DNA from 3 places in the Streptomyces sp. MMCC 100 genome. Region 3 is predicted to be linked to each of the others. Evidence: riboswitches for the same ligand, from Rfam matches in the RefSeq annotation. Region 3 holds a riboswitch; each other region holds the start of a gene.
The links. Region 3 has a riboswitch for cyclic di-AMP ahead of ABS735_RS33745 (transglycosylase SLT domain-containing protein). Riboswitches for the same ligand answer to the same signal wherever they lie in the genome.

Region 1: it holds a riboswitch for cyclic di-AMP, as region 3 does, so the genes downstream of both, ABS735_RS32675 (C40 family peptidase) here and ABS735_RS33745 (transglycosylase SLT domain-containing protein) in region 3, are expected to answer to the same signal.
Region 2: it holds a riboswitch for cyclic di-AMP, as region 3 does, so the genes downstream of both, ABS735_RS27720 (M23 family metallopeptidase) here and ABS735_RS33745 (transglycosylase SLT domain-containing protein) in region 3, are expected to answer to the same signal.

What each region holds. Positions count from the first base shown of each region.
Region 1 covers NZ_JBGORK020000001.1:7,086,989-7,094,669, reverse strand. Annotated here, with positions in the region: gene ABS735_RS32685 (hypothetical protein) at 270-623, shown strand; gene ABS735_RS32680 (tellurite resistance/C4-dicarboxylate transporter family protein) at 601-1,614, opposite strand; gene ABS735_RS32675 (C40 family peptidase) at 1,641-2,825, opposite strand; cyclic di-AMP (ydaO/yuaA leader) riboswitch at 2,832-3,016, opposite strand; gene pcrA (DNA helicase PcrA) at 3,271-5,760, shown strand; gene ABS735_RS32665 (M23 family metallopeptidase) at 5,842-7,482, opposite strand; gene ABS735_RS32660 (esterase/lipase family protein) at 7,679-7,681, opposite strand, start outside.
Region 2 covers NZ_JBGORK020000001.1:5,991,034-5,998,714, forward strand. Annotated here, with positions in the region: gene ABS735_RS27705 (bifunctional acetate--CoA ligase family protein/GNAT family N-acetyltransferase) at 1-552, opposite strand, end outside; gene ABS735_RS27710 (HPr family phosphocarrier protein) at 755-1,036, shown strand; gene ABS735_RS27715 (GntR family transcriptional regulator) at 1,187-1,882, opposite strand; gene ABS735_RS27720 (M23 family metallopeptidase) at 2,009-2,773, opposite strand; cyclic di-AMP (ydaO/yuaA leader) riboswitch at 2,786-2,950, opposite strand; gene ABS735_RS27725 (M16 family metallopeptidase) at 3,142-4,530, opposite strand; gene ABS735_RS27730 (M16 family metallopeptidase) at 4,527-5,909, opposite strand; gene ABS735_RS27735 (DNA gyrase/topoisomerase IV subunit A) at 6,246-7,681, shown strand, end outside.
Region 3 covers NZ_JBGORK020000001.1:7,284,800-7,292,480, reverse strand. Annotated here, with positions in the region: gene fahA (fumarylacetoacetase) at 1-780, opposite strand, end outside; gene ABS735_RS33750 (HAD family hydrolase) at 1,318-2,127, shown strand; gene ABS735_RS33745 (transglycosylase SLT domain-containing protein) at 2,173-2,673, opposite strand; cyclic di-AMP (ydaO/yuaA leader) riboswitch at 2,678-2,845, opposite strand; gene ABS735_RS33740 (polyprenyl synthetase family protein) at 3,670-4,680, shown strand; gene ABS735_RS33735 (LolA family protein) at 4,955-6,184, shown strand; gene ABS735_RS33730 (ABC transporter ATP-binding protein) at 6,293-7,276, shown strand; gene ABS735_RS33725 (ABC transporter permease) at 7,263-7,681, shown strand, end outside.

The DNA.
Region 1 (7,681 bases), 200 kb from region 3:
CGGCTCCGGTCCGCTCCGGCTGCCTGGGCCAGGACGCTAGGCGCGTCGGTAACGGTCCGGTGACGGGATGCGCGGAAGTGGCGGTAGCGGATCGGGTGGCGACCGTATGTGACCGCCGTCCCTTTCGGGGCCCGTCGTCTTCACGCAGGGTGATGACCGATACGCCGGACGGGAGGCGGGTGGGGGACGTGAGCTGTTATGGGGCCCCGTGGTGGGACGGAGCGGGCCGGTGTCCGGACGCGTCCGGCTCCTCATTAGGCTCCGGCCTCATGGACGTACTCATCCACATCTTCGTCGGCCTGCACATCATCGGTATCGCCGCGCTCCTCGGCGGCTTCCTGACCCAGATGAAGGCGATGGGCCGGGGCGCGGCCCGGTTCACCCCCGCGATGCTGCACGGCGCGCTGACGATGCTGGTCACCGGCGCCGTCCTGGTCGGCCTCAACCAGGCCCAGGACTACTCCGTCGACAATGTCAAGATCGGCGTGAAGCTCGCCGTGCTGATCGTGATCCTCGCTCTGGTCTACGTGAAGCGCGACGACGAGAAGGTGGACAAGCCGCTGTTCGGCCTGGTGGGCGCGCTGACCCTCGCCAACATCTTCATCGCGGTGCTGTGGACCTGACCGCCCCGGCGTCCGCCCGCGCGGACCGCAGCCCGGCCCGGGCCTGGACGACCGCCCCCGCCGCGACCGCCAGCCATCCGGCCACCGCGATCCACTGCAGCGCCCGGCCGGGCGCGTCCAGCCACGGGACGTCGAGGACGGCGGAGACGGACAGCGTCGCCGCCGCCGTCATGCCGAGCGGGAAGACCGTCGACCAGCGGCGTACGTCGTAGCGGAGGCGGGGCCAGGCGATCTCGGCGGCCAGGAGCACGGCGTACCAGGCGAGGTCGAGGGCGAGCAGGAAGACGGTCAGGTCGTGCAGGACGGCGTGGTCGTCGGCGTTCCACAGGTACATGCCGGTCCCGGCCGCCGCGAGCAGCTTGGCACCGGCGAGGGCAGAGATGGCGAGCGCGCCGCCCGCCACCCACTGGTCCCCGGCGCCCCGGGCCACCTGCCGCAGATCGAAGCGGAACAGCGCGATCAGATAGAGCACGATCCCCAGCCAGAACGGCACCAGCGCCGCGTGCGCCAGCCACGGCGTCGAGGTGGCCGCGGCCAGCGTCGCGGCGAGCACGGCGAGCCCCTCCGTGGCCACGCAGCCCAGGAACACCGCCCCGGGCATCCTCCGCCCCCAGTGCCGCACCACCAGGAGCAGCAGCCACGGCCACAGCAGCGCCGCCAGCACCAGCAGTACCGCCGCCAGGAGCGACCAGCCGAGCAGCGAGAAGCGGGTGCCGAGCACGGTCGTCGCGGCGACGGCGGTGAGCGCGCCCGGAGTCCCGGCCCGCTTCACCCACTGCGCCCGGTCGGCCAGCAGCAGGTGGACGAAGTTCGCCGCCAGCAGCAGCCAGGCGGCGCAGGCCAGGGCCAGGGCGATCCGGGACAGAACCTCGCGGCCCGTCAGATGCAGGGCGACCGACACGATGCCGGTCGCCATCACCGCGGCCCCGGCCGCCGGTGGACGCTGCGCCCACCAGGCACGCAGCGCGGAGGGATGGGTGGCCGATGACATGCGCCCGATGCTAAAGACCGCACCGATCAGGCCGGGCGCACCACGCTGTAGATGGACGACTCGCCGTCGTAGAAGATCGACTCCTCGCGGACGTACGCGCCCGGCTTCGGGGCGTGGATCATCATGCCGTCGCCGATGTACAGGCCGACATGGCTGATGTCGTCGTAGAAGAAGACCAGGTCACCGGGTTGTGCCTGGGACACGGAGACGGTCGTGCCGGCGTTGACCTGGTCGTAGGTGGTGCGCGGCAGCGTCACGCCCGCGGCCTTCCAGGCGGCCTGGGTGAGGCCCGAGCAGTCGTAGGAGCCGGGGCCCGTGGCGCCCCAGACGTACGGCTTGCCGATCTGGGCGCGGGCGAAGGCGAGCGCGCTCTCGGCCTTGGTGCCGTTCGAGGTGCCCGGCGTGGAGGAACCTGACGAACCGGTGCCGCCGGAGGAACCCGAACCGGTGTCGCTCTCCTGCTGCTGGGCGGCCTCCTCCTGCCGCTTGCGCTCCGCCTCCTGCTCCGCCTGCTGCTTCTTCGCCAGCTCGGCGGCCTTGCGGGCGGCCTCCTCCTGCTTCTTCTTCTCGATCGCCGCCAGCCGGGCCTTCTCCTCGGCGGTCAGCTCCGAAAGCAGCTCCCGCGCGGTGGCGAGCTTCTTCTGGACGGTCGACTTGGCCGTCTTCAGGTCGTTCTGCGACTCGGTGAGCGTTTCGAGGCTCTCGGTGGCCTCCCGGCGCTTCTTCATCGTCTCGGACTGCTGGGTGACGTAGTCGTCGACGGCGCTCTTCTGCCGGCCGGTGAGCCGGTTCATCAGCTGGTTCTGGTCGAAGTAGTCCTGCGGCGAGTCCGCGAGCAGCAGGGTCGCGGTCTCCGGGACCGAGGCGCCCGTGCGGTACTGGGCGGAGGCGAAGGAACCCAGCTCCTCGCGCGCGTCGTTGAGCTTCTGGGTGCGCTGGGCGACGTCGTCGAGGAGGGTGTCGACCTTCTTGCGCTGCTTGGTGGTCTTCTCCTTGGCCGCGTTGTACTTCTCGGTCGCCGACCCGGCCTGGCGGTAGAGGTCGTCGACCTTCTTCTCGACCTCTTCGAGGGTCGGCCGGTCGTCCGACGGCGTCGCATCGGCCGTCTGGGACAGCAGGGCGACGGAGGTGAGGGCCGCGGTGGCGAGGACCGGGGTCCGTATGCCCGCGACGCGGGTACCGGTGGGGCGCGACTTGCGGTGCGACGCCAAGGAGGCGACTCCTTCCAGTGCTCCGCCTACCGGGTTAGCTGTCGGGTTCGGGCGGTGTGGCGCGGAAGGGTTGCCCTACGGCGGAGCCGGCCCTCGTGGAGGGCGGTTCGGCCGATTCACCCCAAAGGTCTCGGTTGGGTCCCCGGCTCCGGGTGCCGCGCGGGCAGGGCCGGACTCGGCGGAGGCCGCGCGGCCCGGCGAGGTTCGCCGGAGGGGGGCGAGCGGCCTGCCCCGCACCGTAGCCAACTCGTGTGGCCGCTGTGAAGGTTGGTGGGTGATATGCCCGATACATTTTCGTGACCTTCCGCGCGGGTGCCCCTGGGCCGGTCGTGGACGTCACTCTTCGTGCTCCTGCTGGTCGCGGGGTGTGCCCGCGCCGGGAACGGGTGGTCATTTTCCGGGGTGGCACCGGGTTGTCGGTGGGGCGCCCTAGACTCGGAGAGCGATGAGCAGCCTCTTTGACGACAGCTTCCTGGCGAGCCTCCAGACCCCCCGGGGTCACGAGGAGGAACCCCCGCCGCCGCCCGAGGACGATCACGGACCGGAGCCCGTTCCGCACGATCTGTTCGGCGGGAAGTTCGACGTGCCGCCGGACCGGGACACCCACTACCGGGACGGCGCCCCGCGCCCCGTCCTGGACGCCGCGGCACTCCTGGAGGGGCTGAACGAGAACCAGAGGGCCGCCGTCGTCCACTCCGGCTCCCCGCTGCTCATCGTGGCCGGTGCCGGCTCCGGCAAGACCCGTGTGCTCACCCACCGCATCGCCCACCTGCTGGCCGAGCGGAACGTCCACCCCGGCCAGATCCTCGCGATCACCTTCACCAACAAGGCCGCCGGCGAGATGAAGGAGCGCGTCGAGCAGCTCGTCGGCCCGCGCGCGAACGCGATGTGGGTGATGACCTTCCACAGCGCGTGCGTCCGGATCCTGCGCCGCGAGTCCAAGAAGCTCGGCTTCACCTCGTCGTTCTCGATCTACGACGCCGCCGACTCCAAGCGGCTCATGGCGCTGGTCTGCCGCGACCTGGACCTGGACCCCAAGCGCTTCCCGCCCAAGTCGTTCAGCGCGAAGATCAGCAACCTGAAGAACGAGCTGATCGACGAGGAGGACTTCGCCGCCCAGGCGGCGGACGGCTTCGAGAAGACCCTCGCCCAGGCCTACGCCATGTACCAGTCGCGGCTGCGCGAGGCCAATGCCCTCGACTTCGACGACCTGATCATGACGACGGTCAACCTGCTCCGCGCCTTCCCCGACGTCGCCGAGCACTACCGCCGCCGCTTCCGGCACGTTCTGGTCGACGAGTACCAGGACACCAACCACGCGCAGTACGCCCTGGTGCGCGAGCTGGTCGGCACCCCCTCCGAGCACCCGGTCGACGTGCCGCCGGAGGCCGAGGTCCCGCCCGCCGAGCTGTGCGTGGTGGGCGACGCCGACCAGTCGATCTACGCCTTCCGCGGCGCCACCATCCGCAACATCCTCCAGTTCGAGGAGGACTACCCGGACGCGACGACGATCCTGCTCGAGCAGAACTACCGCTCCACGCAGACCATCCTCAGCGCCGCCAACGCGGTCATCGAGCGCAACGAGTCCCGCCGCCCCAAGAACCTGTGGACCAACCAGGGCAGCGGCGCGCAGATCACCGGGTACGTCGCCGACACCGAGCACGACGAGGCGCAGTTCGTCGCCGACGAGATAGACCGCCTCACCGACGCGGGCGAGGCCAAGGCCGGCGACGTCGCGGTCTTCTACCGGACCAACGCCCAGTCCCGTGTCTTCGAAGAGGTCTTCATCCGCACCGGCCTGCCCTACAAGGTCGTCGGCGGCGTCCGCTTCTACGAGCGCAAGGAGGTCCGGGACGTCCTGGCCTACCTGCGGGTGCTGGCCAACCCGGAGGACTCGGTGCCGCTGCGCCGCATCCTCAACGTCCCCAAGCGCGGCATCGGCGACCGCGCCGAGGCGATGATCGACGCCCTCTCCCAGCGCGAGAAGATCAGCTTCCCGCAGGCACTGAGGCGCGTCGACGAGGCGTACGGCATGGCCGCGCGCTCCGCGAACGCCGTCAAGCGGTTCAACACGCTCATGGAGGACCTCCGCACCATCGTCGAGTCCGGCGCCGGACCGGCGACCGTCCTCGAGGCCATCCTCGAACGCACCGGGTACCTGGCGGAGTTGCAGGCCTCCACCGACCCGCAGGACGAGACCCGTATCGAGAACCTCCAGGAACTCGCGGCCGTCGCCCTGGAGTTCGAGCAGGAGCGGGCAGAGGGCGAGGAGGCCGGGACGCTGGCCGACTTCCTGGAGAAGGTCGCGCTCGTCGCCGACTCCGACCAGATCCCGGACGAAGAGGACGGCGACGGCGTCGTCACCCTGATGACCCTGCACACCGCCAAGGGTCTGGAGTTCCCGGTCGTCTTCCTCACCGGCATGGAGGACGGCGTGTTCCCGCACATGCGCGCCCTCGGCCAGGCCAAGGAGCTGGAGGAGGAACGGCGCCTCGCCTACGTCGGCATCACGCGCGCCCGCGAGCGCCTCTACCTGACCCGGTCGACGCTGCGCAGCGCCTGGGGCCAGCCGTCGTACAACCCGCCCTCGCGGTTCCTGGAGGAGATCCCGGCCCCCCACCTGGAGTGGAAACGCACCGGGGCGAACGGCCCCGCGCCCTCCGCACCGGTCTCGGGTGTGGCGGCCTCGCTGTCGTCGTCCCGCTCACGCTCCTCGGCGTCGGGCGCGTCGGGCTTCGCCACCCGCCGGTCGGCCGGCGCCGAGCAGCCGACGGTCTCGCTGGCGGTCGGCGACCGCGTCACGCACGACCAGTTCGGGCTCGGCACGGTGGTCGGGATCAAGGGCACCGGGTCCAACGCCGAGGCGACGATCGACTTCGGCGACACCAAGCCGAAGCGGCTGCTGCTGCGGTACGCGCCGGTGGAGAAGCTCTGAGGGGGCGGTTGGGAGCGGTTCGGTCCCGGGCGGTGGCCCGGGGCCGGGCCGGGGCGGGCGATCTGCTGAGACGTTACGGCGTCACGTCGGGTTGATGCCGTGGCTGCGCAGCCACGGGAGCGGGTCGATCGACGAGCCGCCCGCGGGGCGCACCTCGAAGTGCAGGTGCGGGCCGGTGGAGTTGCCCGAGTTGCCGGAGAACGCGATCGCGTCGCCCGCCTTCACGGTCGTACCGGAGGGGACCTGGTAGCTGGAGAGGTGGCAGTACCACGTCTCCGTGCCGTCCTTCGCGGTCACGATCATCATGTTGCCGTACGCGCTGTTGTACTGCGTCCGCACGGTGCCGTCGGTCGCCGCCATCACCTTCGTCCCGTACGACACGGGGAAGTCGATGCCGGTGTGGACGGACATCCAGTTGATGCCGGCCTGCCCGTAGTACGCGCTGAGGCCGTGCTGCTCCACCGGGAGCGCGAACTTGGGGCGCAGCCGCTCCTTGCGGGCCGCCTCCTCCGCCGCCCGCTTCTTCTCGGCGGCCTGCTCGGCCTTGAGGTCGATGCGCTCCTGTGTCCGGCTGGCCCGGTCCGCGAAGTCGTCGGCTCCGGCGGCCAGGCTGGTGAGCTGGGTGTCCAGCTTGTTGTTGGCGGCGGACGGTTTCACCGGCGCGGCCTTCGCGTTGCCCGGGTCCGGCGCGGACGCCGCGGTGTCCGTGCCCTCGTCGCCGGTCAGGCTGCCGACGGAGGCGGCCGCGATACCGGCGACGCTCATCACGCAGGCCGACGGCACGGCGATGGTCAGCAGCGCGGAGCGCTTGGCGGGCTGGCGGCGACGGGAACGCGCCCCGGCGCGGGAGCCGGTGCGCGCGGCCGGGATCCGCGCGGCCGGCGTGACCTCTTCCTGGTCGTCCAGGAGGGCGGTCACGGTGGGGAGTTCACCGGTGGCGGCCAACTCGCCGTCGTACGGGGCGGATTCCGCAGACCCCGCTGATGCGGCGAAGCCGGAGTCCCCGGCGACGGTCGGCGCGTCCGGCACGGCGTCGTCCGGCGCGGGATGCTCGGCCGGCCGGGCCGTGTCCTCGACCACGCTGGTGACGGTGCCGTCCGCGTTCCACTGCGTGGCGTCGTAGGCGCCGGTGTCCAGCGGACCGCCCGCGAACGCGCCCGTGTGGAACGTGCCGGTCGCGAAGGCGCTCGTCTCGAAGGCACCGGTGTCGTGTGTGCCCGTTTCGAAGGCACCGGTTTCGAAGGTCTGCGTGCCCCACTGCCACTGCTGGGTCCCGTCGGCCGGGTCGCCCAACTGGTCCGGCGCGCTCCAGGAGCCGGTGTCCCACTGCCCGGTGGCCGGCACGGAGTCAGGCTGCTGGTAACCGGCCGTCCATGTCGTCGTGTCGTAGGCGCCGGTGTCGTAGGCGGCTTGGTGCTGGGCCGCGTACGCGTCGTAGTGCAGGGTCTGCGCCCCGCCGGTGGACCACTGGGTGGCGTCGTACGAGCCCGTGGCCTCGTGGGTGCCGGTGTAGTGGCCCGGCATGCTGCCGAAGAGAGGGTCCGCGTCGAAGGCCGAGGAGTCGGAACCGCCGGTGGAGAAACCCGTGGCGTCGTAGCCGACGTACGTGGTGAGGTCGCCGTACTGGGCTTCCCCTGTGCCGTACGACGCGTACTGCGCCGAAGCGGCGTCGGAAGCCGAAGCCGGGGTGTTTCCGGTCCCCGACGGGTGACGGTCGTTCACCAACTTCTCTTTCGCCTCGACAACAGGGGCTGCGAGAGCAGTGCGGCGACTGTACCCGGCGGTATACGGGCACGACAATCTTCGGCAGGTTTCGCGCGCGAAGGAAACGGGCAATCGGCCGTGTTTTGGGGGAGGGCGGGCGCGGGTTTGGGTTTGTGTTCGACCTTTGTTCGAGTCCGAACGGGTTGCTTCGGCCTCA
Region 2 (7,681 bases), 1.3 Mb from region 3:
GAGGTCGAACTCCAGGCGGACCACGCCGTCCTCGAAGCTCCGCTTCTGGGTGTACCCGGCGTCCATGAAGACTTTGATCATCTTGTTGTTGGCGGGCAGCACCTCGGCGGCGAAGCGGCGGATGCCGCGCTCGCGGGCGACGGCGGCGATGTGCTCCAGGAGCGCGGAGGCGACGCCGCGTCCCTGGTGGGCGTCCTGGACGAGGAAGGCGACCTCGGCCTCGTCGGCCGGTGCCGTGGCGGGTGTTCCGCCGGCGCCGATCCGGTCGTAGCGTACGGTGGCGATGAACTCGCCGCCGACGGTGGCCGCGAGTCCCACCCGGTCCACAAAGTCGTGGTGCGTGAAGCGGTGGACGTCCTTGGCGGACAGGCGAGGGTATGGCGCGAAGAAGCGGTAGTACTTCGACTCGTCGGAGACCTGCTCGTAGAAGCTGACCAGGCGCTCGGCGTCATCAACGGTGATGGGGCGGACGCGCGCGGTGCCGCCGTCGCGCAGCACCACGTCGGCTTCCCAGTGGGCGGGGTACTCGTGCCGGTCCGACGAGGTCTGCATGGGCCCCAGAGTACGGCTCGCGTACGACAACGGCGCGGGGCAGTCTGTGGAGGACACAAGCTCGGACCGAGGCCGCGGTCCGACGACCACGCGGGACGGCGTACGCGGTCGTCCCGGCCTGCTTCACGATGTGGGAAACTGGTCTAGACAAGACTGGTCTAGACAACTTCAACCCCTCTGAACACCTGAAGGGCAGCATCACATGGCTGAGCGCCGCGTCAACGTCGGCTGGGCCGAGGGTCTCCACGCCCGCCCCGCCTCCATCTTCGTCCGAGCCGCCACGGCCACAGGCGTCCCGGTGACGATCGCCAAGGCCGACGGTTCCCCCGTCAACGCGGCCTCCATGCTGGCCGTCCTCGGCCTCGGCGCCCAGGGCGGCGAGGAGATCGTCCTCGCCTCCGACGCCGAGGGCGCGGAGGCCGCCCTGGACCGGCTGGCGAAGCTGGTCGCCGAGGGGCTCGAGGAGCTTCCCGAGACCGTCTGAGCCCGACGGACAGCAGCATCGAAAGGCCCGCCGGAACCACCGGACGGGCCTTTCGCCTTTTCTCTTTCGGCCCACCCGTCCATTCATCCTGTTTACGGGCAGCAGAAAACACCGGCAGGAATTCCCTGCCCTTTGTATACGGCGCCCGTGTTACTGTCGCCCACTCGCCGTGTTTACGGAATGTTGCGCACTCCTCACGCGCTCCGTCCGCCCGTCGCCGGAGGCGAATCGCAGCCGGTGCGCGGAGACCGACCGCTCGATGTGCAGGGCCATGAGCGCCCGCGCACGGTCGCCGTCGCCCCGGGCCACCGCGTCGGTGATCGCGCCGTGCTCCGCCCAGTACTCCACCGGCCCGGCCGGGGCCTCCACGACGTACATCCAGGCGATCTTGTGGCGGAGCTGGGTCAGCAGGGCGGTCAGGGAGGGGCTGTCGGCCGCCCGGGCGAGGGTCTCGTGGAACCAGCCGCCCAGCGAGCGCAGGTCCTCGCCGCTGCCCCGCCTGGCCCGTTCCTGTCCCAGCCTGACCAGGCCGCGCAACACCTTGAGGTGGGCCTCGGTGCGCCGCCGGGCGGCCCGGGAGGCGCCGAGCGGCTCCAGGAGCGTGCGGGTCTCGAGCAGGTCGGCGGCCTCCTGCTCCGTGGGTTCCGCGACGCACGCGCCCGCGTGCCGCCGGGTCACCACGAAGCCCTCGGCCTCCAGCGTGCGCAGGGCCTCGCGGACGGGGACGCGGGAAACGCCGTAGCGGCGGGCGAGGATTTCCTCGGTGAGCCGGCTCCCGCGGCCGTGGATGCCGGCGACGATGTCGTCCCGGATCGCCGTGCACACCGAATGCGCCGGAATACGCATGACCGACCTCCCCTTGACCCCGCGAAACGTCGACGGTTGACGCGTGTTGAGCGACCTCGGGCCAATCAAGCGATATTAAATGCGAAAAGCCCCGGCTCGGGAAGCCGGGGCTTTCGAATACCGCCGTCAGACGTTCACGCCGTGGGAGCGGAGGTAGGCGACGGGGTCCATGTCGGAGCCGTACTCGGGGCTCGTACGGGCCTCGAAGTGCAGGTGCGGTCCGGTGACGTTGCCGGTGGCGCCGGAGAGGCCGATCTGCTGGCCGGGCTCGACCGACTGGCCGACGGAGACGCCGATGGACGACAGGTGCCCGTACTGCGTGTACGTGCCGTCGTGCATCTTGATCACGACCTGGTTGCCGTACGCCCCTCCCCAGCCGGCCTCCACGACGGTGCCGACGCCGACCGCGTGCACGGTCGTGCCGCTGGAGGCGTGGAAGTCGATGCCGGTGTGGCTGCCGGAGGACCACAGGGAGCTGCCGGCCTGGTACGCGGTGGAGACGTAGGAGGCGGTGATCGGCGCGACGAAGGTGTTGAGGCGCTTGCGCTCCGCCTCCCGCGCGGCGCGCTCCTTGGCCTCGCGTGCTTCCTTGGCCGCCTCGGCCGCCCGCTCACGGGCCGCTTCCCGGGCCGCCTCACGGGCGGCGGCGTCCACGGCCGCCTGCTTCTGGGCGACGGCCTGGGCGTCGATCTCGTCGGCTATGGAGTCGCCGATGGTGACGACCGGAGTGAGCCCGCTCTGCTCCACCTGGGGCTCGGCGGCGAGCGCCGGAGCCGCGAGGGTGCCGACGACGCCGGTGGTGGCGAGGGCCGCGACTCCCGCCGCGCGGGCGGTGGTGCGGTGCACCCGGCCGGTACGGCGGTGCTTACCGGTGGCGCGCGTGAACGCCATGTAGAGGCTTGTCCTTTCCTTCCCTCTCGCCTACCGGGTTAGCTGACGGGTTCGGAGGTGGAAGGTCTCCTACGGGCCCCCTCGCGGTATGCGCGGGCGTCCGATTCACCCCAGGGACTGCGATGGGTCCCCGGCTCCCCTGGCTCGCGCCGTACGGGGACTCGGCGATGACTGTCCGGTGCCGCGGGTGCGGCGCACTGCCTGACGAACAGCCCGGAAGACGCTAAACGGGGCTGTCTTCAATCCTCAAACGCAACAGGGTTTTTGTAGCGCACGCCACAGGGCAGACGGGCAGTCACTCCCCCAATCCGGACATACGGCGGCCCTGGTGACACTCCGGTCACCAGGGCCTTCGCGCGCGCGTGCCGCTACTCGGCCGCCACCACGGTGACTTCACCGATGCCGAGGGCCTCGACGGGCTCCTTGATCTGCGCCGCGTCGCCGACGAGGACCGTCACGAGGCGGTCCACCGGGAAGGCGTTCACGACCGCCGCCGTGGCCTCCACGGTGCCCGTGGCCGCGAGTTGGCGGTAGAGCGTCGCCTGGAAGTCGTCGGACAGGTGCTGCTCGACCTGGTCGGCCAGGGTGCTCGCCACGGCCGCCGCCGTCTCGTACTTGAGCGGCGCCACGCCCACCAGATTCTGCACGGCCACGTCACGCTCGGCGTCGGTGAGCCCCTCCGCGGCGAGCTTGCGCAGCACCGTCCACAGGTCCTCGAGGGCGGGACCGGTGTTCGGGGTGTCGACGGAGCCGCTGATGGCGAGCATCGCGGCGCCCGTTCCGTCCGGCGCGGAACGCAGGACCTGCCCGAACGCCCGTACGCCGTAGGTGTAGCCCTTCTCCTCGCGCAGGACGCGGTCCAGGCGCGAGGTGAGGGTGCCGCCGAGGCAGTAGGTGCCGAGCACCTGCGCGGGCCACACGCGGTCGTGCCGGTCGGCGCCGGTGCGGCCGATCAGCAGCTGCGTCTGGACGGCGCCGGGACGGTCGACGATGACGACCCGGCCCCGGTCGTCGGCGGTCACCGGGGGTACGGGGCGCGGCTCGGCGGGCGAGCCGGTCCACGCGCCCAGGGTGTCGCCGAGCAGCGCGTCGAGGTCGACGCCGGTGAGGTCGCCGACGACCACGGCGGTGGCCGTGGCGGGACGGACGTGCCGCTCGTAGAAGGCGCGTACGGCCGCGGAGTCGATGCTCGCGACGGTCTCCTCGGAGCCCTGGCGCGGGCGCGACATGCGCGAGTCGGCCGGGAACAGCTCCTTGGAGAGTTCCTTGGCGGCCCGGCGGGAGGGGTTGGCCAGCTCGTGCGGGATCTCGTCGAGCCGGTTGCGCACCAGCCGTTCGACCTCGCTGTCCGCGAAGGCGGGCGCCCTGAGCGCGTCGGCGACCAGACCGAGGGCCTTGGCCAGGCGCGAGGCGGGCACCTCGAGGCTCAGCCGGACGCCGGGGTGGTCGGCGTGCGCGTCCAGCGTGGCGCCGCAGCGCTCCAGCTCGGCGGCGAAATCCTCGGCGGAGTGCTTGTCGGTGCCCTCGGAGAAGGCGCGCGCCATGATGGTGGCGACGCCGTCGAGACCGGTCGGCTCGGCGTCCAGGGGGGCGTCGAGGAGGACCTCGACGGCGACGACCTGCTGGCCGGGGCGGTGGCAGCGCAGCACGGTGAGGCCGTTGCCGAGGCTGCCGCGCTCCGGGGCGGGGAACGCCCACGGCTTGGGCTCGCCGGCCTGCGGCTGCGCGTGGAATTCCATGGTGGCGAGCTCGGTCACTTGGCCGCCTCCTCGTTCTCGTCGGTGGCGTCGTTCGTGTCGGCGTCGTTCGTGTCGGCGTCGTTCTCGTCGGCGGGGGCGGTGGGCTCGTAGACGAGCACCGCGCGGTTGTCGGGGCGCAGGCGGGCCTTGGCGACCTCCTGGACCTCCTCCGCGGTCACCTCGAGCACCCGCTGCACGGCGGTCAGGGCGAGCTGCGGGTCGCCGAACAGCACGGCGTACCGGCACAGTTCGTCGGCGCGGCCCGCGACCGTGCCCAGACGGTCCAGCCACTCGCGCTCGAGCTGGGCCTGGGCGCGCTCCATCTCCTCGGCCGTGGGGCCCTCCTCTGCGAACCGGGCCAGTTCCTCGTCGACGGCGGACTCGATGACCGGCACCTCGACGTCGCCGGACGTCTTCACGTCCAGCCACCCCAGGGAGGGCGCCCCGGCGAGCCGCAGCAGGCCGAACCCGGCGGCGACGGCCGTGCGGTCGCGGCGGACGAGCCGGTTGTAGAGGCGGGACGACTCGCCGCCGCCCAGGACGGTCAGGGCCAGGTCGGCCGCGTCGCACGCGCGCGTGCCGTCCTCCGGCAGGCGGTAGGCCGCCATGAGGGCGCGGGCCGGGACCTCCTCCTCGAGGATCTCGCGCAGCTGCCCGCCCATGACGTCGGGCAGCGAACCGTCCCGGGGAGGCTGCTTGCCGTCGTGCGAGGCGATGGAGCCGAAGTACTTCTCGATCCAGGCGAGCGTCTGCTCGGGATCGATGTCGCCGACGACCGACAGCACCGCGTTGTTCGGCGCGTAGTAGGTGCGGAAGAACGCGCGCGCGTCCTCCAGCGTCGCCGCGTCCAGGTCGGCCATCGAGCCGATCGGCGTGTGGTGGTAGGGGTGGCCCTCCGGGTAGGCGAGGGCGGTCAGCTTCTCGAAGGCCGTGCCGTAGGGGACGTTGTCGTAGCGCTGGCGGCGTTCGTTCTTGACGACGTCCCGCTGGTTCTCCATGGACTCCTCGTCCAGGGCGGCCAGCAGGGAGCCCATGCGGTCGGCCTCCAGCCAGAGGGCGAGCTCCAGCTGGTGGGCGGGCATGGTCTCGAAGTAGTTGGTCCGCTCGAAGCTGGTGGTGCCGTTGAGCGAGCCGCCGGCGCCCTGTACCAGCTCGAAGTGGCCGTTGCCCTTGACCTGGGCGGAGCCCTGGAACATGAGGTGCTCGAAAAGGTGAGCCAGGCCGGTGCGCCCCTTGACCTCGTGGCGCGAGCCGACGTCGTACCAGAGGCACACCGCCGCGACCGGGGTCAGGTGGTCCTCGGAGAGCACCACGCGCAGGCCGTTGGCCAGACGGTGCTCGGTCGCTGTCAGGCCGCCGGAGCCTGCCTGGGCTGTGGCCGTGTGACCCATGGGCATGTACGTCCCTTCGATCGCGGAATCCTTGGTGGAATCACCGGGTGAGGCACTTGGTGAACCACGTGGTGAATCATTGGGCGGAACTGCGGAATTCCACCGATCCTGCCACTGTATGCAAGCGTGCGGGCCACCGGTGGAGTTCCCGGCCCTCGTACGCCGAGAGCGAGAACGCGGTCGGCGGGCCGCCGGGGACGGCGGCCCGGGACGAGGGCGTACTCTGCGGGCAGCGCCGGGCCGGGCAGCCCGTGACGGGTCCTGGTCGGTCGCTGTCAGTGCCGCAGTCCACAATGGACGGCGTCAGATCACCGTTCACGCTTCAGCAAGGAGCCGGCAGCGATGGCCCGCCGTAGTACGAAGACCCCGCCGCCCGACGACTCGTACGAGGAGAAGATCCTCGACATCGACGTCGTCGACGAGATGCAGGGCTCCTTCCTCGAGTACGCGTACTCGGTCATCTACTCCCGTGCGCTGCCGGACGCCCGCGACGGCCTCAAGCCGGTGCACCGCCGCATCGTGTACCAGATGAACGAGATGGGCCTGCGGCCCGAGCGCAGCTACGTGAAGTGCGCCCGTGTCGTCGGCGAGGTCATGGGCAAGCTGCACCCGCACGGCGACGCGTCGATCTACGACGCCCTGGTGCGCATGGCCCAGTCGTTCTCGATGCGCGTGCCCCTGGTGGACGGCCACGGCAACTTCGGCTCGCTGGGCAATGACGACCCGCCGGCCGCCATGCGGTACACCGAGTGCAAGATGGCCGAGGCCGCCGGCCTGATGACGGAGTCCATCGACGAGGACACCGTCGACTTCGCGCCCAACTACGACGGCCAGGAGCAGGAGCCGGTGGCGCTGCCCGCCGCCTTCCCGAACCTGCTGGTCAACGGCGCCTCGGGCATCGCGGTCGGCATGGCCACCAACATGCCGCCGCACAACCTGCGCGAGGTGATCGCGGCGGCCCGGCACCTGATCCGGTATCCGAACGCCGATCTGGACGCGCTGATGAAGCACGTTCCGGGCCCCGACCTGCCCACCGGCGGCCGGATCGTCGGCCTGCCCGGCATCCGGGACGCGTACGAGACGGGACGCGGCACCTTCAAGATCCGCGCGACGGTGGCCGTGGAGACGGTGACGGCCCGCCGCAAGGGCCTCGTCGTCACCGAGCTGCCCTTCGCGGTCGGCCCGGAGAAGGTCATCTCGAAGATCAAGGACCTGGTCGGTTCGAAGAAGCTCCAGGGCATCGCGGACGTCAAGGACCTCACCGACCGCGCGCACGGACTGCGCCTGGTCATCGAGATCAAGAACGGCTTCGTGCCCGAGGCGGTCCTGGAGCAGCTCTACAAGCTGACCGCCATGGAGGAGTCCTTCGGCATCAACAACGTCGCCCTGGTGGACGGTCAGCCCCTCACCCTGGGCCTCAAGGAGCTGCTGGAGGTCTATCTCGACCACCGCTTCACCGTCGTCAGGCGCCGCAGCGAGTTCCGCCGGGGCAAGAAGCGCGACCGGCTGCACCTGGTGGAGGGCCTGCTCACCGCTCTGGTCGACATCGACGAGGTCATCCGTCTCATCCGCTCCAGCGAGAACTCCGCGCAGGCCAAGCAGCGGCTGATGGAGCGCTTCTCGCTGAGCGACGTCCAGACGCAGTACATCCTGGACACGCCGCTGCGCCGGCTCACCAAGTACGACCGCATCGAGCTGGAGTCCGAGAAGGAGCGGCTGAACGCGGAGATCGAGGAGCTGACCCGGATCCTCGACTCGGACGCGGAGCTGCGCAAGCT
Region 3 (7,681 bases):
GGCGTCCAGCGGGGTGATCCACGCGGATACCGACGTGGCGAAGGACTTGCCGAGGAACGGGCCGAGGGGGACGTACTCCCAGGCCTGGACGTCCCGCGCGGACCAGTCGTTGAGCAGGCAGAGCCCGAAGACGTGCTCGCGGAAGTCGCCGAGCGCCACCGGGCTGCCCAGTTCGGACGGCACGCCCACCACGAAGCCGACCTCGGCCTCGATGTCGAGGCGGACGGACGGGCCGAAGACGGGAGCGGCGTCGGTCGGGGCCTTGCGCTGCCCCGACGGGCGTACGACGTCCGTGCCGGAGACGACGACGGTGCCGGAGCGGCCGTGGTAGCCGATCGGAAGGTGCTTCCAGTTCGGGGTGAGGGAGTCGGCGGCGTCGGGGCGGAAGATCTGGCCGACGTTGCGGGCGTGGTTCTCGGAGGCGTAGAAGTCGACGTAGTCCGCGACCTCGAAGGGCAGGTGCAGGGTCACCGACGACAGCGGGTGGAAGAGGGGCTCGAGGATCTCGCGGTGGGACGGGACCGTCACCCACGCCGTCAGCGCGCGTCGCACGTCCGACCAGGCCGTGCGCCCGGCGGCCAGCAGCGGGTTGAGGGTGGGCCGCGCGAGCAGGGACGCGTACGGCGAGCCGAGCGCGTGGGCCGCCGCGCCCGCGTCGAGGACGTGGTCGCCGAGCCGGACGCCCACCGTCCGTTCCCGCGAGCCGGGGATCGAGAACACGCCGTACGGAAGGTTGTACGGGCCGAAGGGGTCGCCCTCGGGGACATCGAAGGGGGGCATCGGGTGCTGCCTCGCTTTCGTGCTCGCCATGTGCGCCGTGCGCGCCGTGTGTGCTGTGTGCTGCGTGTACCTGCGTGTCACGTGATCGGTGTGTGCCGCGTGACATGTGGTCGGGCCACACGTTACGGGTGACATGCCGGTCTTGGGCAGTGCGGCGGGAGGTGGCGCCGCCTGGCGAGGGAGGGCACGCGGGCAGGCCGGCAGGCGGTGGATATGGCGCTGCACGTCGATCGGACGTGGATGTGGCGCTCCGCGTCGATCGGATACGGCGGGCTGGCCACAGGTCGGACACGATCTCGGCGGAGTCACGGCCGGGGTTCGGGGCGAGGTCCTGGTCCTGGCGCAGGCAGCAGCGGGCCGTTTTGTCGTCAACCGGCGCGCAGGTCTTGAACCGGCTGTAGCCGATGGTGTGTCAGGTTTTGGACATGATCGGGCGTCCACGTGCATCCGCGTGCGGGTTCGAACGCACTCGCTACGTCCTCGTTCGGAAGCGGTCGCGGGTGAGTCGGACGGGTGCGGTGTCCGTATTCTCTGATCATGGACCGCACCGCGTATTCACTCGTCGCCACCGACCTGGACGGCACGCTGCTCCGCGGCGACGACACCGTCTCCGAACGGTCGCTGGCCGCGCTGGCGCGGGTCGCCGGGGCGGGTGCGCGGCACCTGGTGGTGACGGGGCGGCCGGCCCCCCGGGTGCGCTCCCTGCTCGACCGCCTCGGCTGCACGGGGCTCGCGGTGTGCGGGCAGGGCGCGCAGGTGTACGACGCCGGTGCGCACCGAATGCTGTGGTCGGTCACCCTGGACCGGGAGCTGGCCGAGACCGCGCTCGGCAAGATCGAGGCCGAGGTGGGCCAGGTGTACGCCGCCGTCGACCAGGACGGCGTCGACGGCCTGACGCTCATCGAGCCGGGCTACCTGATGCCCCACCCCACCCTGCCCGCGGTGCCCGTCGAGCGGCGCGAGGAACTGTGGAGCACGCCGATCAGCAAGGTGCTGCTGCGCCATCCCGAGCTGACCGACGACGAGTTGGCGGCGACGGCGCGTGCGGTGGTCGGTTCCCTGGCGACGGTCACCATGTCGGGCCCCGGCACGGTGGAGCTCCAGCCGTGCGGCATCACCAAGGCGACCGGCCTGGCGCTGGCCGCCGAGCACCTGGGCCTTCAGCGGCGACGGACGATCGCCTTCGGGGACATGCCCAACGACATCCCCATGTTCCAGTGGGCGGCCCACGGCGTCGCCATGGCCGGCGCCCACCCCGAACTCAAGGCGGTGGCCGACGAGGTCACCACGACGAACGAGGACGACGGCGTGGCCGTCGTCCTCGAGCGGATCTTCGGTACCTCTTAGTGCGCTACTGCGGTACCTCTCGGTGCGTCACCGCGGCGGTACGGCTCAGTACGCGCTGAAGACGTTGTCCATCGAGCCGTAGCGGTCGGCCGCGTAGTTGCAGGCGGCGGTGATGTTGGCGACCGGGTCGTACGGGTCCCAGGAGGTGCCCTCCACGTGGTACGCCTGGAAGGTCGGGTCGATCACCTGGAGCAGACCCTTGGACGGGGTGCCGTTGATGGCGTTGATGTCCCAGTTGTTGATGGCGAGCGGGTTGCCGGAGGACTCCCGCATGATGTTGCGGTGGATGCCCTCGTAGGTCCCGGGGATGCCGTGCTGCGCCATGATGTCGAGCGACTCGCGGATCCAGCCGTCGAGGTTGTCCGGGTACGTCGTCGCCGCCGTGGTGGCGGTCGTGGCGGTAGTGGCGGCGGCCGGGGTGGCCGCGGAGGCGGTGGTGGCGCCGATGAGCGGCAGCGCGAGCACCGCGGCACCGGTGCCGGCCACGGCGAGCTTGCGGGCGAGGCGGCCGGTGAAGGCGTGACGGTTCTGACCGTTGGCAGACATGCTGTGTCCCTCTCCTTACGCCTGCGAGGTGAGCTGTCGGGTTCGGGCGGGGAGGTGCCCGGCCGCGCCCTGACGGGTACGGCTTCACCCCGAGCCGCTCCGGTGGTGACCGGTGCGGCGACTTACCTGGGTCCCCCGCTCCTGCCGGCGAGTTTGTTGGCGGATGACTGTGCGTCCGGGCGGTGGCAGGATTCGGCGTCCGCCCGACAGGCCGGGAACGTATGCGAGAGCACATGTCCGGAACAAGTGCAGGAATCACCCAACGTGCCTGTTGACCTTGTTCTGAGGCGTTTGAGGCTCTTGATCCTTTGCGGTTGCCAAGCCCCAACTGGCTTGCGGGGCAAAGGGAGGGCACAGGTTGCGGCGAGGTTGCCTGCGGGCGGTTCGGCGTGAGCCAACTCACTGGCGCCAATAAGCGCGGCAAAACGGGCATTAGCCTCAATCGGTTGTCAACCGGCCACGGTTGAGGACGGCTTCGGGTGTCGGGCGAGGAGGAGGGGGAAGCGGGGTGGTGGGCAGGGCGGAAAGGGGGGGCGTGTCGTGCCTGCCGGACGGACGCATGCCGACGGGTGCGGGTGCGGGTGCGGGTGCGGGTGCCGGCGTGGGTACGAGCGTGGACGCGGACGTGGGCACGAGCGTGGACGCGTGCGTGGGTACGAGCGTGGACGCGGACGCGAGCGCGGCCCGGGTGTGCGTGTCGATTGGGTGACGTTCTCGCGGTGCGGGCCGTTGGGAGGAGTGATGGGATCTTGAATGGCGGCTTCCGGCCCGCTCGCCCTCCTGGGGTCCGGCTCGTCCCCTCTGGCGATATCAGTCAAAATCTGCTCATATCACCTGATCAAAAACATACCGTTCATGATCTGATACCGACCGGCCTGTAACGGTGGGCGCTCGCGGTGATCGAAACGTGACCGGATACGCTGACTTGAGTGGTGGCAGCGACCTATCGACAAACCAGGTAATCGCCAGTAGACACCAGCAGACAGGAGACCCCTCGTGACCGTCGTCGGGCCGTTCGGGCTGAGCGTGCGGGACCAGGCTCTGGAAGCCGATGTCCAGGCCGGATTGGTTGCTGTCGAGGAAGGGTTGCTTGAGGCAACCAAAAGCGAGGTGCCGTTCATCACGGAGGCCGCCCAGCACCTGGTGCGGGCCGGCGGGAAACGGTTCCGGCCGCTGCTGGTGATGCTCTCGGCCCAGTTCGGCGACCGCTACGCCCCGGGCATCGTGCCCTCGGCCGTGGTTGTGGAGCTGACCCACCTCGCCACGCTGTACCACGACGACGTGATGGACGAGGCCGCCGTGCGGCGCGGGGTGCCCAGCGCGAACACCCGCTGGGGCAACTCGGTCGCGGTCCTCACCGGCGACTTCCTGTTCGCCCGCGCCTCGCAGATCCTCGCCGACCTCGGACCCGAGGCGGTCCGCGTCCAGGCCCTCGCGTTCGAGCGGCTGGTCACCGGTCAGATCCTGGAGACGGCAGGACCGCAGGACGGCCGCGACCCGGTCGACCACTACCTGGACGTGCTGGGCGGCAAGACGGGCTCGCTGGTGGCGGTCTCCTGCCGGTTCGGCGCGATGATGTCCGGCGCCGACGAGACGGTGGTGGACGTGCTGACCCAGTACGGCGAGCGGCTCGGCGTCGCCTTCCAGCTCGCGGACGACGTCCTGGACATCGCCTCCGACTCCGACGAGTCCGGCAAGACGCCAGGCACGGACCTGCGCGAGGGCATCCCCACCCTGCCGGTACTGCGGCTGCGCGAGCGGGCGGCCCGGCTGGGGCTCGCCGAGGACATCGCCCTGTGCGAGCTGCTCGGCTCCGACCTGAGCGACGACGCGCGGCACGCCGAGGCGCTGCGCCTGCTGCGCGCCCACCCCGCGCTGGAGCAGGCGCGCCGGGACACCGTCCGGTACGCCGAGGAGGCCCGGGCCGCGCTGGCCCCGCTGCGGGAGTGCGACGCGAAGGCGGCGCTGGTGGAGCTGTGCGACGCGGTGGTGCACCGGGCCGGGTGACCGCCCCGGCGCCCGTCTGTCACGTGCTGTCCGCCGTCCGCCGTCCGCCGTACACCGGACCCTACGGGTAGGGGGAGCCGCCGCCCCTCCGTGTCATCCCGCAGGAGTAGGCGGAGTTGAGCCCGCGGTCTGACGCTTGTGCTCCGGTGATTTGGTCAGATGGACACCACGGAAAAACACCAATCCTCACCGATTCGGGTGAGAATGGCGGCTCACGGGTGAACAAGTGCGAGGTCGCGAGACAGCCGCCGCCGACGACGGAGGTAGGGCACACATGGCACCGATCGATTCCGACGACAACACGACCGCCGGGGAGGGCGAGGAGCTGCGGGCCGGACGGCGCAAGGCCGCGCGGTACGTCGTCCCGGTCGCGGTGATGGGAGTGGCGGCCGCGACGATCGGGCTCGTCCCCGCGCTCGCCGACTCCGGGGACCCCGACCTGCCGAAGGTCACCGCGGAGCAGCTCATCGAGAAGATCGCCAAGTCGGACGTCGAGCAGCTGTCCGGCACGGTGCGCATCAGCACCGACCTGGGCCTGCCGGACCTCGGCGGACTGGAGAGCGGCCTGATGTCCGGAATGTCCGGAGGTCCGGGCTCCGGCGGGGACGACGAGGGCTCCGCCGCCGACCCGTCGGCCAAGCTCACCGAGCTGGTGTCCGGTAGCCATACGCTGCGCGTCGCGGCCGACGGTCCCGGCCGGCAGAAGCTGTCCCTGCTGGAGAACGCCGCCGAGTACAGCCTGATCCACAACGGCAAGGACGTCTGGGGCTACGACAGCAAGTCCAACGAGGTCTACCACTCCACCACCTCGGGCAGCGCCGAGCGGCCGGAGCCGGAGAAGGACGTGCCGGCCACCCCGAAGGACTTCGCCGACCAGGCGCTCAAGGCGGTCGACGACACCACGTCCGTGACCGTCGGCGGCACCGCGCAGGTGGCCGGCAGGGACGCGTACCGCCTGGTCGTCGAGCCCAAGCAGGACGGTTCCACGGTCGGTGCGATCACCGTGGCCGTGGACGCCGAGACCGGCACGCCGCTGAAGTTCACGCTGACCCCGGCCGGCGGCGGCGCCGCCGTCGTGGACGTGGGCTTCACCAAGGTCAGCTTCGCGAAGCCGGACGCGTCGACGTTCGACTTCACGCCGCCCAAGGGCGCGAAGGTGACCGAGGGCGACGAGACCGCCAAGGCCCCGGAGCACGGGCGCAAGGCCGAGGGCGACCTCGCCGGGGGGATGGACGGGCTCGAGGTCATCGGCGAGGGCTGGAACTCGATCGCCACCTTCGACACCGGCGCCCAGGGCGGCCTGCCCACGGCATCCGCGGGCGGTGACCTCGGCGCCCTCGGTGGCTTCCTCGGCTCCTTCGGTGACCAGGTCAAGGGCGACTTCGGCTCGGGCACGGTCTTCAAGACCCGCCTCGTCAACGCCCTGATCACGGACGACGGCAAGGTCTACGCCGGCGCGGTCACCAAGGACGCGCTGGTGAAGGCGGCCGACGCCGCGAAGTAGGACGTACGCAGCCGGGCGTACGCAGCCGGACGGAGACAGCCGGACGTACGCAGCCGGACGTGAGCAGCCCCCCACCCGTACGGCGAAGAGGACGAAAAGAGGGAGCCGATGGCCGAACCGTCCGCCACGGAGCCGGAGCGCCCGGACCAGGAGAGCGCGGATGACGCCGTCATCGCCACCCGCGGGCTCACCAAGCGCTACCGCGGCGGACAACTCGCCGTAGACGGTCTGGACCTGACCGTCCCGGCGGGCAGTGTCTTCGGCTTCCTCGGCCCCAACGGCTCCGGCAAGACCACCACCATCCGCATGCTGATGGGGCTGATCGAACCCACCTCGGGCAGCGCCCGGGTCCTCGGCCGGCCCATGCCGCGCGCGTCCCGCACCGTACTGCCCCGGGTCGGCGCCCTCATCGAGGGCCCGGCCCTGTACGGCTTCCTCTCCGGGCGGGACAACCTGCTGCGCTACGACGCCGCCGACCCGACCGCCGATCCGCGCACCCGGCGCGAGCGCGTCGCCGCGGCGCTCGACCGGGTGGGACTCGCGGCCGCGGGCGGCAAGAAGGCGAAGGCGTACTCGCTCGGCATGAAGCAGCGGCTGGGCCTCGCCGCGGCGCTGCTCCAGCCGCGCCGCCTGCTCGTCCTGGACGAGCCGACCAACGGGCTCGACCCCCAGGGCATGCGCGAGATCCGCACCCTCGTGCGCGAACTGGCCTCCGACGGCACCACCGTCTTCCTCTCCTCCCATCTGCTGGACGAGATCGAGCAGGTGTGCACCCACGCCGCTGTGATGGCACAGGGGCGGCTGATCACCCAGGGCGCGGTCGCCGACCTGGTGGCCGGGGCGCGCGGCCGGCTGGTGGTGACCACGCCGGACGCGGGCGACGCCGCCCGGGTCCTGAAGGAGCAGGGGGCGTCGGACGTGGTCGTCGACGGGGACCGGGTGACGGCGGAACCACCGGAGCGCGACCTCGCCGAGGTGAACGCGGCGCTGGTCGCGGCCCGGGTCCGGGTCAGGGGCTTCGTCGTGGAACGGGCCTCGCTGGAGGACGCGTTCGTGGCGCTGACGGGGGAGGGCTTCGATGTCGCGGGCTGAAGTGCGGGGAGAGCCGGTGGGGGAGGCCGCCGTCGCGGCGCCGGGCGCGGTGCCGGACCCGGATGCGGCGCGGGTTGCGAGTCCGCTGTGGTCACTCGGGCTGCTCCGCAGCGAACTGCTGACCACGTTCCGGCGCTGGCGCACCCTCGCCCTGCTGGCCGTGCTCGCCGCCGTGCCGGTCCTGGTCGGCATCGCCGTGAAGATCGAGACGAGCGACGGCTCCTCGCCGGGCGGCGGTGGCGGCGAGGGACCGGCGTTCATCTCGCAGGTCAGCAACAACGGGCTGTTCCTGGTCTTCACCGCGCTCGCGGCGACCCTCCCGTTCTTCCTGCCGATGGCCATCGGCGTCGTCGCGGGCGACGCGATCGCGGGCGAGTCGAGCGCGGGCACGCTCCGCTACCTGTT